Regions from separate parts of the Tibeticola sp. genome, predicted to be linked through region 2. Evidence: predicted binding sites of a transcription regulator. Region 2 holds the regulator's gene; the other holds the start of a gene.

Region 1 (7,055 bases), on a different contig from region 2:
AACGGCGCGCTGCTGCTCGGCTCGGGGGCGTTCTATTTCGTCGCCGCACTCGTCTGGCGCCTGCGCGGCCGGGCCCAAGCCCGTCGCCTCGATCCGCGTGGAACCTTGCTGATTGGGTTCGATGTGCTCGCGCTGGCGTTTCTGCACCTCACGCAACGCAGCCACCTCGACCTCACGCCGCTGTTCGCGCTGCCGGTTCTGACCGCGGGCATCCTGGGCTCACGCCGACTCGCGCTGGGCACAGCCGCCGCCGTGAGCCTGTTGCTGCTGGCGGAGGCGGGCTGGAACCTGCTGCAGCCGCTGGGCCGGGAAAGCGCCTTCCTCGGGCCGGTGCAGGCCGGCCTGACCGGAACGGGTCTGTTCATCGTGGCCTTGTTCACGCAACAACTCACCCGACGGCTAACGCGGCAGGAGGCCGCCGCGCGCCGCAGCGCCGAGCAAGCCGCCCTGCAAACCGAGGTCAACAGCTTCATCATCGAGCGCTTGGCCCACGGCGTGCTCGTCGTCGATCCCCAACTCGAAGTGCAGGCGGCCAACCCGGTCGCGGCCCAGTTGCTCGACTTCGAGCATGCCGCCCAGGCCCACCGGCGCTTCAATCTCGCCAGCCGGGCCTCCTGGCTGCCCCTGGCGGTTCAGGTCGAGCGGATGTTCATGGCTGCCGATACGAGCGAACGATCGGAAGCCGAAGTGGAACTGGCCGACCTCGGTGCCGAGCCCGCCCGGGTGCAGGCTCAGCTGCGCCTGGCGAGCGTGGGGGCCGGTGGCGGGCAACGCCTCTGCGTGGTGCTGCTGCACGACCTGCGCGCGCTGGAAGCTCGGCTGCGTCAGGAAAAACTCTCGGTGCTGGGCCGCATGTCCGCTTCGGTCGCCCACGAAATCCGCAACCCCCTGGCCGCGATCGTGCAGGCCAACGCGCTCCTCGAAGAAACTCTGACCGCGGATCAGGCACGTCAGTTGACCCGGATGATCCGACAAAACGCCGAGCGGATCGCCCAGACCGTCGACGACGTACTCGACGTCGCGCGGGTCGAGCACCACCGATCGGGGCCGCTGCGCGACACCGTGCCGCTCGAGCCGCTGGTCCGCACCATCGTCGGTGATTGGCAATCCACCCAAGGCACGGGGCGGCTCGTCGACTGCACGCTCGATCCGAATCCCTCGGTGGTGGCCTTCACCGAAGCCCACCTGCGCCGGGTCTTGACCAACCTGCTCGACAACGCCCGGCGCTATGCGGCGCGCGGCTCGCGGATTCAGGTAGCCTCGGGACGCCGTTCGGACGCGCGCGCCTGGCTGCTGGTCTGGAGCTCAGGCCCACCGCTCGACGCGGCGATCGAGCGCCGCCTGTTCGAGCCTTTTTCCTCATCCGACAGGCGCTCCAGCGGTCTGGGGCTCTACATCTGCCGCGAGCTCTGCGCGCGTCATGGGGCTCAGATCGACTATGAACGCTGCCCGTCCCCGGCGGGAACTTCGGCCGAGCCGGGCAACGGCTTTCGTATCCTGTTCGCTCCGATTCCTGCTGCCCTCTGACTGCCGCCATGAACACGCATCCGTCCGCTCCGACCGGCCCCATCCTCGTCGTCGACGACGAGGCGGACCTGCGCGCCCTGTTCGAGCTGGCCCTGCTGCGTGAAGGCTATGCGGTCGACACTGCCGCGACGCTGGCACAAGCCCGCGAGTCCCTGGAACGTCGGAGCTACGCAGTCGTCTTGACCGACATGCGCCTGCCCGACGGAACTGGGCTCGAATTGCTCCGCGAACACGCTCCGCTCAGCCGCGACACGCGATGGATCGTCGTCACAGCCTATGGCTCCGCCGAAAGTGCCGTCGAGGCTCTCAAGGCCGGCGCCTTCGATTACCTCACCAAGCCCGTCGATCCGCGCCAGTTGCGGCTCGTCGTTGCCAGTGCCTATGCCGATGCCCGCAACAGCCCCCGGCCCGCGAGCCACAGCGCGACGGAAGCCCCGCAGACCATCCCCTCGTCAGCGGTGACCCGAGCGGCCCCGGGTGACGGCGCCGCACAGGCGCTCTCGCGGCTGATCGGCCGTTCGGCAGCCATGGTCAGCGTGCGTGAGCGCATCCGCAAGGCTGCCCAAAGCATGGCACCGGTCCTGATCCTCGGAGAATCGGGCACGGGCAAAGAACTGGTCGCGCGGGCCATTCATGCCTGCAGCCACCGAAGCCCCGGTCCGTTCGTCGCCGTCAACTGTGCCGCCATCCCTGAGGCCCTGCTCGAAGCCGAGTTCTTCGGCGCGCGCAAAGGCGCCTACACCGGCGCCAGCCAGGACCGGGAGGGCTACTTTCAGGCCGCGCGCGGCGGCACCTTGTTTCTCGACGAAATCGGCGAACTGCCGCTGCTCATGCAGTCCAAGTTGCTGCGCGTGATCCAAGAGCGCTGCGTGCGCCCGCTGGGGGCGACGCAGGAGGAGCCGGTCGACGTCCGCCTCGTCAGCGCGACCCACCGCGATCTCGCCACCGCCGTCCGCCTGGGCCAGTTTCGGCAAGACCTCTACTACCGGCTCAACGTGATCGACATCTCCGTCCCGCCGCTGCGGGAGCGGCTCGAGGATTTGCCGCTGTTGTGTGCAGCCCTGCTCGCGAAGATTGCGGCGGAAAGCGGATTCCCGGCGCCGCCCAAGCTCTCCCCCGCCAGCCTCGAGCAGCTCGCGCGCCACCCGTTTCCCGGCAACGTGCGAGAGCTCGAAAATCTGCTGCACCGGGCCGTGGCGCTCGCGGATCCGGGTGTGGACGGCGTTCTCGAGCTCGACCTCCCAGCCGCAGCCGCGACCGCGCCCAAGGTCCCGCTGGCGCAAGCCCCGAGCGCAGCCGCGGCCTTGCCGCAAGACCTCACGGCGTGGCTCGACGAACAAGAGCGGCGCATCCTGCTTCGGGCCCTCGAGGAATGTCATTTCAACCGCAGCGCCGCCGCCCGCCGTCTGGGCTTGAGCCTGCGCCAGATCCGGTACCGTATGGCGCGCCTGGGACTTGCCAGCCCCGATCGGGACCCCACCCCCGAGACCGACGATGAGCCCAGCTGAATTCTGGCGCGGTGGCTGGTACCGGCACGCGCGCGCGCTGCCTTCGCCCAACCGCAATGCCCGTCCGCTGGGCGTCCAAGTCCGCCTCGTCGTCATCCATGCCATCAGTCTGCCGCCCGGGCAATTCGGTACCGGCGATGTCCAGCGCCTGTTCACCAACACCCTGCCCTGGGATGCGCACCCCGACTTCCAGGCCATCCGCGGCTTGGAGGTATCGGCCCATTTCTTCATCGCCCGGGATGGCGCTTTGTGGCAGTTCGTCGACTGTGACGAACGCGCTTGGCACGCCGGCCAATCCCGCTGGCTCGGGGCCTCGAACTGCAATGACTGGTCCATCGGCATCGAACTCGAAGGAACGGCCGACATCGCCTTCGAGGACCCGCAGTACGAGACCTTGACCGCGCTTTGCGCCGCCCTGCCCGAGCGCTATCCGATCGAGGCCATCGCCGGCCACCAGCACATCGCGCCCGAGCGCAAGTGGGACCCCGGCCCCCAATTCGACTGGCGCCGGTTTCAAAACAGCCTCGGCTGGCCGGATCGGTATTTTCCCTAGGGTTTCGCGCCCCGCCGCTGGGAACGAGGCTCTTGCGGGAAAACCCCTGGTTCTTTCTCGGGTTCGCAGCACAGTACACTACATCTAGTGGCAGGTAGCCACCCGAACCACTACCGGTAGTGCCCCAGACCCAAACTGGGCCCGACAGCCCCCCGGTTCGGTTGCTGGCCTGATGGCCGCGATGCGCACTGCCGTGCCCGCCGATTTTCGAAACCGATTCCGCCCTGACCCCTCGGAGAACCGCCCCATGCAGATCACCCCACCCCCCTTGCGTACACCGGAGCCCGCGCTGGCTGATCCCAGCGCACATACCCTGGGCCTGGCCCGCGAAGGCAGCGTCCCCACGGCCGCAGCGGCGCTGTCGCACTACCAAATCATTCGCCGCAATGGTGCGGTCGTTCCTTTCACCCCGGACAAGATCGCGATCGCGCTGATGAAAGCGTTTTTGGCCGTACACGGCACCCAAGGGGCCGCCTCGGCCAGCGTGCGCAGCGTCGTCGAGGAACTCACGCAAGGGGTGGTCCGGGCGCTCGTTCGCTCGCGGCCGAACGGCGGAACCTTCCACATCGAAGACGTGCAGGATCAGGTTGAACTGGGCCTGATGCGCGGCGGCCACCATGAAGTCGCCCGGGCCTACGTGCTGTACCGGGAGCGTCGCGCCCAGGAGCGCGCCCGGCAGGGGCTCACCGAGTCGCCCGCCAGCGCCACGCCCACGATCCATGTCGTGGATGCCGGCCGTCGCGTGCCGCTCGATCTCGAAGGACTGCGCGCGCTCATCGCCACGGCCTGCGAAGGCCTGGGCGCTGAAGTCCAGGCCGAGCCCATCCTGACGGAGACGCTGCGCAATCTCTACGACGGCGTGCCGCTCGACGAGGTCTACAAAGCGGCGATTCTGGCCGCGCGCACACTCATCGAGAAAGATCCCGACTACACCTACGCCACCGCCCGCCTGCTGCTGCACACGATCCAGAAAGAGGTTCTCGGTGAGGACGTCCGTCCGCACGAGATGAGCGAGCGCTACGTCGAATACTTCCCGAGGTTCATCAAGAAGGGAATCGAGCATGAATTGCTCGATCCTCGGCTGGCGCAGTTCGATCTGCACCGCCTGGCGGCTGCGCTCAAGCCGGAGCGCGACCTCCAGTTCGATTACCTCGGACTGCAAACGCTCTACGACCGCTACTTCCTGCATGTGCGCAAGACGCGCATCGAACTGCCGCAGGCCTTCTTCATGCGGGTTGCGATGGGCCTGGCGCTCAACGAGATCGACCGTGAAGCCCGGGCGGTCGAGTTCTATGAGGTGCTGTCGTCTTTTGACTTCATGTCGAGCACGCCCACCTTGTTCAACTCCGGCACGCTGCGCTCGCAACTGTCGAGCTGCTACCTCACCACCGTCCCCGACGACCTCGAAGGCATCTATGAAGCCATCAAGGAAAACGCCCTGCTCTCCAAATTCGCCGGCGGTCTGGGCAATGACTGGACACGCGTGCGCGCTTTGGGCAGCCACATCAAGGGCACCAACGGGGAGTCGCAAGGTGTCGTCCCGTTCCTGAAGGTCGTCAACGACACGGCCGTCGCCGTCAATCAGGGTGGCAAGCGCAAGGGTGCCGTCTGTTGTTACCTCGAGACCTGGCACCTCGACATCGAAGAATTCCTCGAACTGCGCAAAAACACCGGAGACGATCGGCGCCGGACGCACGACATGAACACCGCCAACTGGATTCCAGACCTGTTCATGAAACGGGTCATGGAGCGCGGCGAGTGGACCCTGTTCTCCCCCTCCGACGTGCCCGACCTGCACGACCGTTACGGCAGCGACTTCGAACAGGCCTATATCGCCTATGAAGAAAAGGCCCGTCGCGGCGAAATCCGTCCGACGAAGACCGTTGCCGCGGTCGACCTCTGGCGCAAGATGCTGACGATGCTGTTCGAAACCGGGCATCCTTGGATTACCTTCAAGGATGCCTGCAACGTCCGCAGCCCCCAGCAGCACGTCGGGGTGGTGCATTCGTCGAATCTGTGCACCGAAATCACGCTCAACACCAGTGACACCGAAACCGCCGTCTGCAACCTCGGCTCGGTCAACCTCGCCCGCCACCTCAAGGACGGGCCCTTGGGCAAGGAACTCGACCACGAACGGCTCAAGCGAACCATCGCGGTCGCGATGCGCATGCTCGACAACGTCATCGACATCAATTACTACGCAGTCAAGAAGGCGCGCGACTCCAACCTGCGCCACCGCCCGGTCGGCTTGGGCATCATGGGCTTTCAGGACGCGCTCTACGAACTGCGGATTCCCTACGCCAGCGAAGCCGCCGTCGAGTTTGCCGACCGGTCGATGGAAGCCGTCTGCTATTACGCCTACTGGGCATCGAGCGACCTCGCGGCCGAGCGCGGCCGGTACTCGAGCTATCGCGGTTCGCTCTGGGACCAGGGCATCCTGCCACCCGATACGCTGGACCTGCTCGAGCAGAGCCGCGGCGGCTACGTCGAAGTCGATCGTTCCGCCACCCTCGACTGGGACGCACTGCGTCGCAAGATCGCGCAGGATGGCATGCGCAACTCCAACTGCGTCGCCATCGCTCCGACGGCCACCATTTCGAACATCATCGGGGTCGACGCATCCATCGAGCCCTCGTTTGGCAACCTGTCGGTGAAGTCGAACCTCTCGGGTGAATTCACGGTCGTCAACAGCCACTTGGTGCGCGACCTCAAGCGCCTGGGCCTGTGGGACGACGTGATGGTCATGGACCTCAAGCATTTCGACGGTTCGCTGCAGCCGATCGACCGCGTTCCGGCGGAACTCAAGGCCTTGTATGCGACCGCCTTCGAAATCGAACCCTATTGGCTCGTGGCCGCGGCAGCGCGGCGTCAGAAATGGATCGACCAAGCCCAGTCGCTCAACATCTACATGGCAGGCGCGTCGGGCAAGAAACTCGACGAGACCTACAAGCTGGCTTGGATCAGCGGGCTCAAGACCACCTATTACCTGCGCACCATGGCTGCCACCCATGCCGAGAAATCCACCGTCCAAGCCGGCCGCCTCAACGCGGTTTCGGCCGCTACCGGCCACGAAACTGCGGCCGCCATGGCCACAACGGAGCCGGCAACGGACGTGAAGTTCTGCGCGATCGACGACCCGGGCTGCGAAGCCTGCCAGTGACCTCGCGCAACACCCTGAGTTCGAAGGGAGCGTTGAAGACATGAATCGCTTTTCAATGTCCGAAGTTGCTCCCATAATTGAAGCATTGGAAAAATGATGTTGAGTTGGGAAGAAGATTTTTCTGCGAGCCTTGCACGCCCCGGCCTGCAACCGCGCCCCATGACCCACGGTGCGAGCCCTGCCGCTTCCTTGGTGTCCCCCACGAAGGCAGCGCCGACAGGCACTGTGACAGCCCCCGGGGTGCCTAGGGCGCGTCGCGTGGTGGCCGCTGACAAGCGCATCATCAATGGGCAAACCGACGTCAACC
Region 2 (7,055 bases):
CCGACCTCGAGCTGGTAGCTGCGCACCATGTCGTGGCACCAGGCATGGAAGGTGCGCACCACCACCGTCTGCTCGCTCACGCCGCGCTCGCGCAGCACGAAGCCGATGCGCTCGGCCAGCGCGCGGTTGTAGCAGAGCACCAGCACCGGCTGCTCAGGCCGCGCGGCGGCGGCGAGCTGCTGCGCGCGGAAGATGAGGATCATGGTCTTGCCCGAGCCGGCCGGGCCGTGGATGACGCGGTGGCCCTCGCCCAGCGTGCGTGCAATCTGCTCCTGCTGCAAGTCCATGACCTGCATGAGGTCGGGCAGCGGCGCGAGGGCAGGGCTGCCGTCGTCGAGCGCGAGCGCTTGTTGCGCCTGCACGCGCACCTCGGGGAAGAGGTGCCAGCGCACGCGGTCGCGCTGCGGCAGTGACAACGCAAACGGAAACGTCAGGACGAACATGCCCCAGAGGCGCTTCTCGAAATCGTAGGGTTCCACATCCTCGGCGAGGTCGTCGCGCAGCAGGGTCTTGTGCTCGGGGAAGACCTCGGCAAAGTCGCTGCCCTCGATCTTGCGGCGCTCTATTTTCGAGAGCACGCAGCCCCAGCCGTAAGGCACGCGCGACTTGCCACGAAACGGCCCCTCGTCGTGCACGAGCACGGGGTCGCCTTGCAGCACGTCGTTGAGTTCAAGCGCGTAGGTGCGTGCCTGCACCAGCGGATGCGCCACGGTCTGCAGGCCGTGCGCGGTGGCCAGCTCCACCCGGTCGCGCGTGGCGCTGCGCAGGCTCGAGAGCGCCCAGTGCTTGACCTCCAGAATCAGCAGGCCTCGGCGCGGGCTGAACACCACGAAGTCGGGCTGGCGCTGGCGCGGCCCCACGGGCACGTCGTGCCAGACGAGGTAGTCGTCGCTGAGGCAGCGCTTGAGCTGGTGCAGCACCGCGCGCTCGCCGGCGTTGTCGCAGCGGCGGTCGATGGCGCTCAGGCCTTGGGGAAAAACAGCCATGGAACGAACAGCAAGGCGGATGCAATCACAGATCCAATCATGCCAGCGTCCGAGGCGACGCACGGGTACGCGGGTGCGCGAGCGCGTGGGCGCTCAGGCAGGCAAGCCACCCCAGGGTCACGACCCTGGGCACGATCAAAACCAAGGCTGGCCGGAGCTCTTTAATGTCTTTTGGATTCTTAACTCTTTATTCTTTAGTATTGACTAGGCATGAAGTCGACTCCTAGAATCTGCGCCAACCCATCCCACCTAGGGACAACCCTAGCCGCTGCCGCCCGTCGGCCCCGGCGCTTCCGAGACCAGCCGTCGCCCCGACGCGCGACGGAATGCGCCGCCAACCCATCCCAACGGGGTCACGCCTGACCGTCCTCGTGACGCACGGCCCCGCCCCGCGAAGAAAGGAGTGAAGAAATGACAGCGCTGGTAAACACCACCCCCGACCTGCGTCGCCTGGCCCAAAGCCTCACGCAGATGATCTTCAAACTCACCCACAATGGCTTCGCCCTCGTCGGCGTTGCCGTGGCCTGCATCGCCATTGCCCTGATCGCCCGCCCCGATTTGCGCGAAAGCGGCGAAGCGCAGCTCATTCAATGGGTGCAGGAGCGCCTCATGGCCCAGCAGCCCGAAGACGCCGATCCGTCGGCCATCGAGCGCGCCACGGCCACCGACCCCAAGGACCTGCCGCGCGAGCAGGCGGCCGTCGCCTACTGGCTGAGCCGCAAGTACCGCGTCGCGCCCGAGCCGATCAGCGCCCTGGTTGCCGCGGCCTACGAGGTGGGCCGCAGCGCCAAGCTCGACCCGACGCTGATCCTCGCCGTCATGGCGGTGGAATCGAGCTTCAACCCCTTTGCCCAAAGCCCCGTCGGCGCCCAGGGCCTCATGCAGGTGATGACGCGCGTCCACGCCGACAAATATCAAAATTTCGGCGGCACGCTTGCAGCCTTCGACCCGGTCACGAATTTGCGCGTAGGCGTCAAGGTGCTGCAGGAATGCATCGCCCGTGCGGGCTCGGTGCAAGGCGGCCTCAAACTCTACGTGGGCGCCGGCAACGACGACAACGACAGCGGTTACGCTGAGAAAGTGCTCAGCGAGCACGCCCGTCTCCAACAAGTGGCCAAGGGCCGCGTCGTGCCCATCGCCCCGCCGCAAGCCATCGCCGCCACGAACAGCCGCCCGGGCGCCGCGCCTGCGGCGAGCGCCTCTGACCTGGGCGCAAGTCACACTGGCCTGGACGGTTAATCACCACGCTTTCAGCTAAACTGCGCCCCGTGCGCAACTGGCGATAGGCGCCGCCTGCCCCTCGAGGGAATCTGGCGCCGACGTGGACCCCGGGGCTGCCTGACTGCAACCCCGACAACCACGGGGAAGCGCACCGCGCGGCCGAACGGTTTGCGTGTTTTGCCGTTCGCCTGGGCAGCCCTTGTCGCCGCGCAAGGACCATTTCCTCAAAGGACTGCCATCCATGTACCACCGCAGCCAGCTCATCGCACAAACCGACCCCGAACTCTGGGCCGCCATCGAGGCCGAAAACCGCCGCCAAGAAGACCACATCGAGCTCATCGCGAGCGAGAACTACGCCTCGCCCGCCGTCATGGCCGCACAAGGCACACAGCTCACCAACAAATATGCCGAGGGCTACCCCGGCAAGCGGTACTACGGCGGCTGTGAATACGTCGACATCGCCGAACAGCTCGCCATCGACCGCGTCAAGCAGCTCTTCGGCGCCGAAGCCGCCAACGTGCAGCCGCACTGCGGGGCCAGCGCCAACGAGGCGGTGTTCCTCGCCTTCCTCAAGCCCGGCGACACCATCATGGGCATGAGCCTGGCCGAAGGCGGCCACCTCACGCACGGCATGGCGCTCAACATGAGCGGCAAGTGGTTCAACGTCGTCTCCTACGGCCTCAACGCCCAGGAAGAAATCGACTACGACGCGATGGAGCGCAAGGCGCACGAAACCCGCCCCAAGCTCATCATCGCCGGCGCCAGCGCCTACAGCCTGCGCATCGACTTCGCGCGCTTTGCCAAAGTGGCCAAGGACGTCGGCGCCATCTTCATGGTCGACATGGCGCACTATGCCGGCCTGATCGCCGCGGGTGTCTACCCCAACCCCGTGCCGCATGCCGACGTGGTGACCTCCACCACGCACAAGAGCCTGCGCGGCCCGCGCGGCGGCATCATCCTCATGAAGGCCGAGCACGAGAAAGCCATCAACAGCGCCATCTTCCCCGGCCTGCAAGGCGGCCCACTGATGCACGTCATCGCCGCCAAGGCCGTGGCCTTCAAGGAAGCGCTGCAGCCCGAGTTCAAAACCTACCAGCAGCAGGTGGTCAAAAACGCCCAGGTCATCGCCGAGACCCTCACGCAGCGCGGCCTGCGCATCGTCAGCGGCCGCACCGAAAGCCACGTCATGCTCGTCGACCTGCGCGCCAAGGGCATCACCGGCAAGGAAGCTGAAAACCTGCTGGGCAGCGCCCACATGACCATCAACAAGAACGCCATCCCCAACGACCCCGAAAAGCCCATGGTCACGAGTGGCGTGCGCATCGGCACCCCGGCCATGACCACCCGCGGCCTCAAGGAAAACGAAGCCCGCCAGACCGCCCACCTGATTGCCGACGTGCTCGACAACCCGCGGGATCCGGCCAACCTCGAGGCCGTGCGCGCCAAGGTGGCAGCGCTCACCGCGCGCTTCCCGGTCTACGGCGCTTGATGCCCGGCGCCGGCTGCGCCCGCCGCAGCCAGCGCCCCCGCGTCTGACCCCGACCCTCCTGCCATGAAGTGCCCCTACTGCGGCCACGCCGACACCCAAGTGGTCGAAACCCGCGTCTCGGAGGACGGCGACTTCATCCGTCGCCGCCGCCAATGCGCGGCCTGCGGCAAGCGCTTCACCACGTATGAGCGGCCGGACCTGAGCTTTCCCGCCATCGTCAAGAAAGACGGCCGCCGCACCGACTACGACCGCGCCAAGCTGCGCGCGTCATTCGCGCTGGCGCTGCGCAAGCGCCCGGTCAGCACCGAGCAGATCGACGCCGCCATCGAGCGCATCGAGGAAAAACTGCTCGCCTCTGGCGCCCGCGAAACCCCCTCCGCCCGCCTGGGCGAGCTCGTCATGCGTGAACTCAAAAAACTCGACAAAGTCGCCTACGTCCGTTTTGCCAGCGTCTACCGCAGCTTCGAAGACGTGGACGACTTCCGGGCCTTGGTGGACGAGGTGAGGCGGTAGGGGGCGCCGGGCTTGCCTCGGGCCGACAAACGGTCGAAGAGGCGCGATGAGCGGCAGGAACCGCGTGGCAAGGTCGGTCTACACTTTGACACATGCGGTGCTCTTCTTTTCAGCTCCCCTTGCAGCGGCCCCCGTGTCGTGCACAGTCGGGCCTCACCCTCATCGAATTGATGGTCGCGGTCAGCCTGCTGGTCATTCTTGCGACGCTGGCTGTTCCCAGTTTCCAGCGACAGATCGCCGCTGCCAACGTGACGAATGCCTCGAATGAATTGCTCGCTGCGGCGTCGCGCGCGCGGACCGAGGCGATCCGCATCGGGCAGCGGGTGACCGTCTGCAAAAGCAGTGATGGCAATCAATGCGACACCACGAGTTCCGGCTGGCAAGTCGGTTGGATTACGTTCGTCGACCCGGTGCGCAGTGCCACGGGCTCAGCATCGGTCGACACCGGCGAAACCATTACGTACAAGGTCAGCGCGCTCACGGGCGTGAGCATCCTTGGCAACGGTGACATGAGCAACTATTTCTCATACGCCGCTGATGGGCAGGCGAAAACCATGAACGGCGCGTTTCTGACCGGCACCATCCGAATCTGCAGTCCATCGTCTGCGCTCGATGATGACCATCGGGCGCGAGATCTGTGCATTTCCAAATCCGGGCGTGCGGTACTCACAACGCCCACGGGGATTGCCGCCAGTTGCCCGGCGCCCTCTTCTTCGGGCTGTTGAGTGAAAGACGAACAACCATGCACGAGTTCACTCGATCCACCAGTTGTCAGCGTGCCTCCAAGCATCAGCGCGGCGCCACGCTGATTGAGATCTTGGTCGCTGTGCTCATCCTGAGTTTTGGTTTTTTGGGCATGGGTGCCCTGCAAGCCAGAGCGATCAAAGGCAACATCAGCGCAGGCCAGCGCACACAGGCCACTTACCACGCCCAATACATGCTTGACGTCTTGCGCGTCGATCGGGAGCACGCCCGCGGGGGCGACTACAACACCGGGAGTTCCCATGTCTGCGACCCCACAGCGTTCGGCACGGGCAGCCTCGCCAACAATGCCCGGACCCAGTGGCTCACGCTGGTGAAGCAGACGATGGGGCGCCCGAACGACACGACGACCTGCGCACAGATTCAATGTGATGCCGATTACAACTGCACGGTCACGATCGAATGGGACGACAGCCCAGCCGGGGGCCTCGCCAATCAAACCGTCGTCTTGAGCTCACGGGTATGAAACCAACGCACGCCGCATGGCTGACCTTGAACGGAGGCCGCCGACGCCCGCAGAGGGGCTTCACCATCGTCGAACTGATGGTGGCCCTCGTGCTCGGCCTTGTGTTGGTGGGTGGATTCATCAATATCTTCCTCACCAGCGGTCAGACCATGCGCACGAACCAGGGCCTGTCGCGGATCCAAGAAAACGCGCGTTTTGCGGTGGAAATGCTGGCGCGAGAGATCCGAGAGACCGGCCAAGTGCCTTGTGGATCCACCCTTTCCGCCAATGTCATCCGCGATGCGTCGGGCGGCACGCCCGTGATTCCCTGGTGGGCCAGCACCTACAGCGGTTTCGTCCAGGGCTACGACAACACCCAGGATACGCCGGGGATCAAGGCGTTCGGCACGAACGTGGCCGACCGCATCAGCAATACCGACGCCATCCTCGTGCTGCGCCCCTCGAGTAACGAGGCCGATATCCAGCGACTAGCCAGCCACGATCCTGCCACTACGAGTTTCACGACAGCCACATCCATCACCGCCGCCATTCGGGATCGCTACTACTCTCGTCCCTCCCTGGTCTGCGATGGGCGCAGCGCGGCGCTTCTACAGATCGGCGCCGCAAGCGTCAGCCTGGGTGAGTTCGATTACGGCACGGCCACCTTGAACTGCAGCACGAACCTGGGCAGCGCTAACGACGCCTGCACGACCACCAGCGCGAAAACCTTCGCCGCCGGGTCCTTACTCACGGTCTGGGACCCCGCTTTTTGGTATGTGGGCCACAACAACCGGGGTGGGCGCTCTCTGTACCGGGCGGGCATTACGGTCAAGGCCAGCACCGGTGAAGTGCAGTCCGACATTCAAGAGATGATCCCGGACGTGCAAGACATGCAGATCGATTACCTCACCCGCAACCGAGACGCCGGAAACGTGCTCGCCACCGATTGGATCCCTGCGTCAGATCCCGCGCTGGCCACTTGGACCTCAAGCACCGCGGAAGTCGTGGCGGCGCGCATCACACTGACCCTGCAAAGCCCAGACGCCGTTGGCGCTGATGGAAACCCCTTGACGCGTACCTTCGTCGTCGTCGCTTCGATCCGGAACCGGGAGCTTTGACCGCCATGCCCGCTCGCTCAAGCCGCACTCCTGCGTCACGCGCCCGCCAGCGTGGTGTGGTGCTCATCATCAGCCTGATTCTGCTGGTGGTCATGACCTTATTCGGTCTGCTCGTGGTTCGAGGCATTGCCAATGAGGAGCGCCTCTCGGGCTACGTCTACGACCGCGCGCTCGCCCTCCAGGGCGCTGAGGCTGCGCTGCGCCAAGCCGAAGCCGCCATCGAAACGCTCAAGCCCCAACCCACATCCGGCTGCAGCGACTTCACATCCGCCCCCACCACCGTGCATGTCTGCGCCGCACCCGCGGCCACCGACACCCCACGCTGGCTGGACACCAGCTTTACCGACTGGGCAACGACCACCGCCGTGGTCTCGGGCTCGCTCACCGTGACGCCGACGTACTTCGTCGAATACCTCGGCGACACCTTTCCGTGCAGTGCGAGTCCCGATTGCTCATCCCAGCCCTGCAACTGCCTGCGCTACCGCGTCACCGCGCGCGTGGGCGGAGCGGGCCGCTCGCAA

The links. The regulator NrdR, encoded in region 2, represses ribonucleotide reductase genes. The targets are predictions, from matches to a motif close to CACNANATNTNGTG.
Region 1: JHC36_RS07310 (ribonucleoside-diphosphate reductase subunit alpha) is a predicted target of NrdR. The motif match lies at 3,665-3,678, and genes of this name have one in related genera.

The regions. Positions count from the first base shown of each region.
Region 1 is NZ_JAEMQB010000114.1:14,675-21,729, forward strand. Features, by position in the region: gene JHC36_RS07295 (ATP-binding protein) at 1-1,527, shown strand, start outside; gene JHC36_RS07300 (sigma-54-dependent transcriptional regulator) at 1,536-3,035, shown strand; gene ampD (1,6-anhydro-N-acetylmuramyl-L-alanine amidase AmpD) at 3,022-3,588, shown strand; gene JHC36_RS07310 (ribonucleoside-diphosphate reductase subunit alpha) at 3,836-6,748, shown strand; gene JHC36_RS07315 (ribonucleotide-diphosphate reductase subunit beta) at 6,845-7,055, shown strand, end outside.
Region 2 is NZ_JAEMQB010000141.1:589-7,643, reverse strand. Features, by position in the region: gene JHC36_RS09080 (3'-5' exonuclease) at 1-986, opposite strand, end outside; gene JHC36_RS09075 (lytic transglycosylase domain-containing protein) at 1,398-2,225, shown strand; gene glyA (serine hydroxymethyltransferase) at 2,449-3,696, shown strand; gene nrdR (transcriptional regulator NrdR) at 3,760-4,209, shown strand; gene JHC36_RS09060 (GspH/FimT family pseudopilin) at 4,302-4,934, shown strand; gene pilV (type IV pilus modification protein PilV) at 4,952-5,437, shown strand; gene JHC36_RS09050 (prepilin-type N-terminal cleavage/methylation domain-containing protein) at 5,434-6,534, shown strand; gene JHC36_RS09045 (pilus assembly PilX family protein) at 6,540-7,055, shown strand, end outside.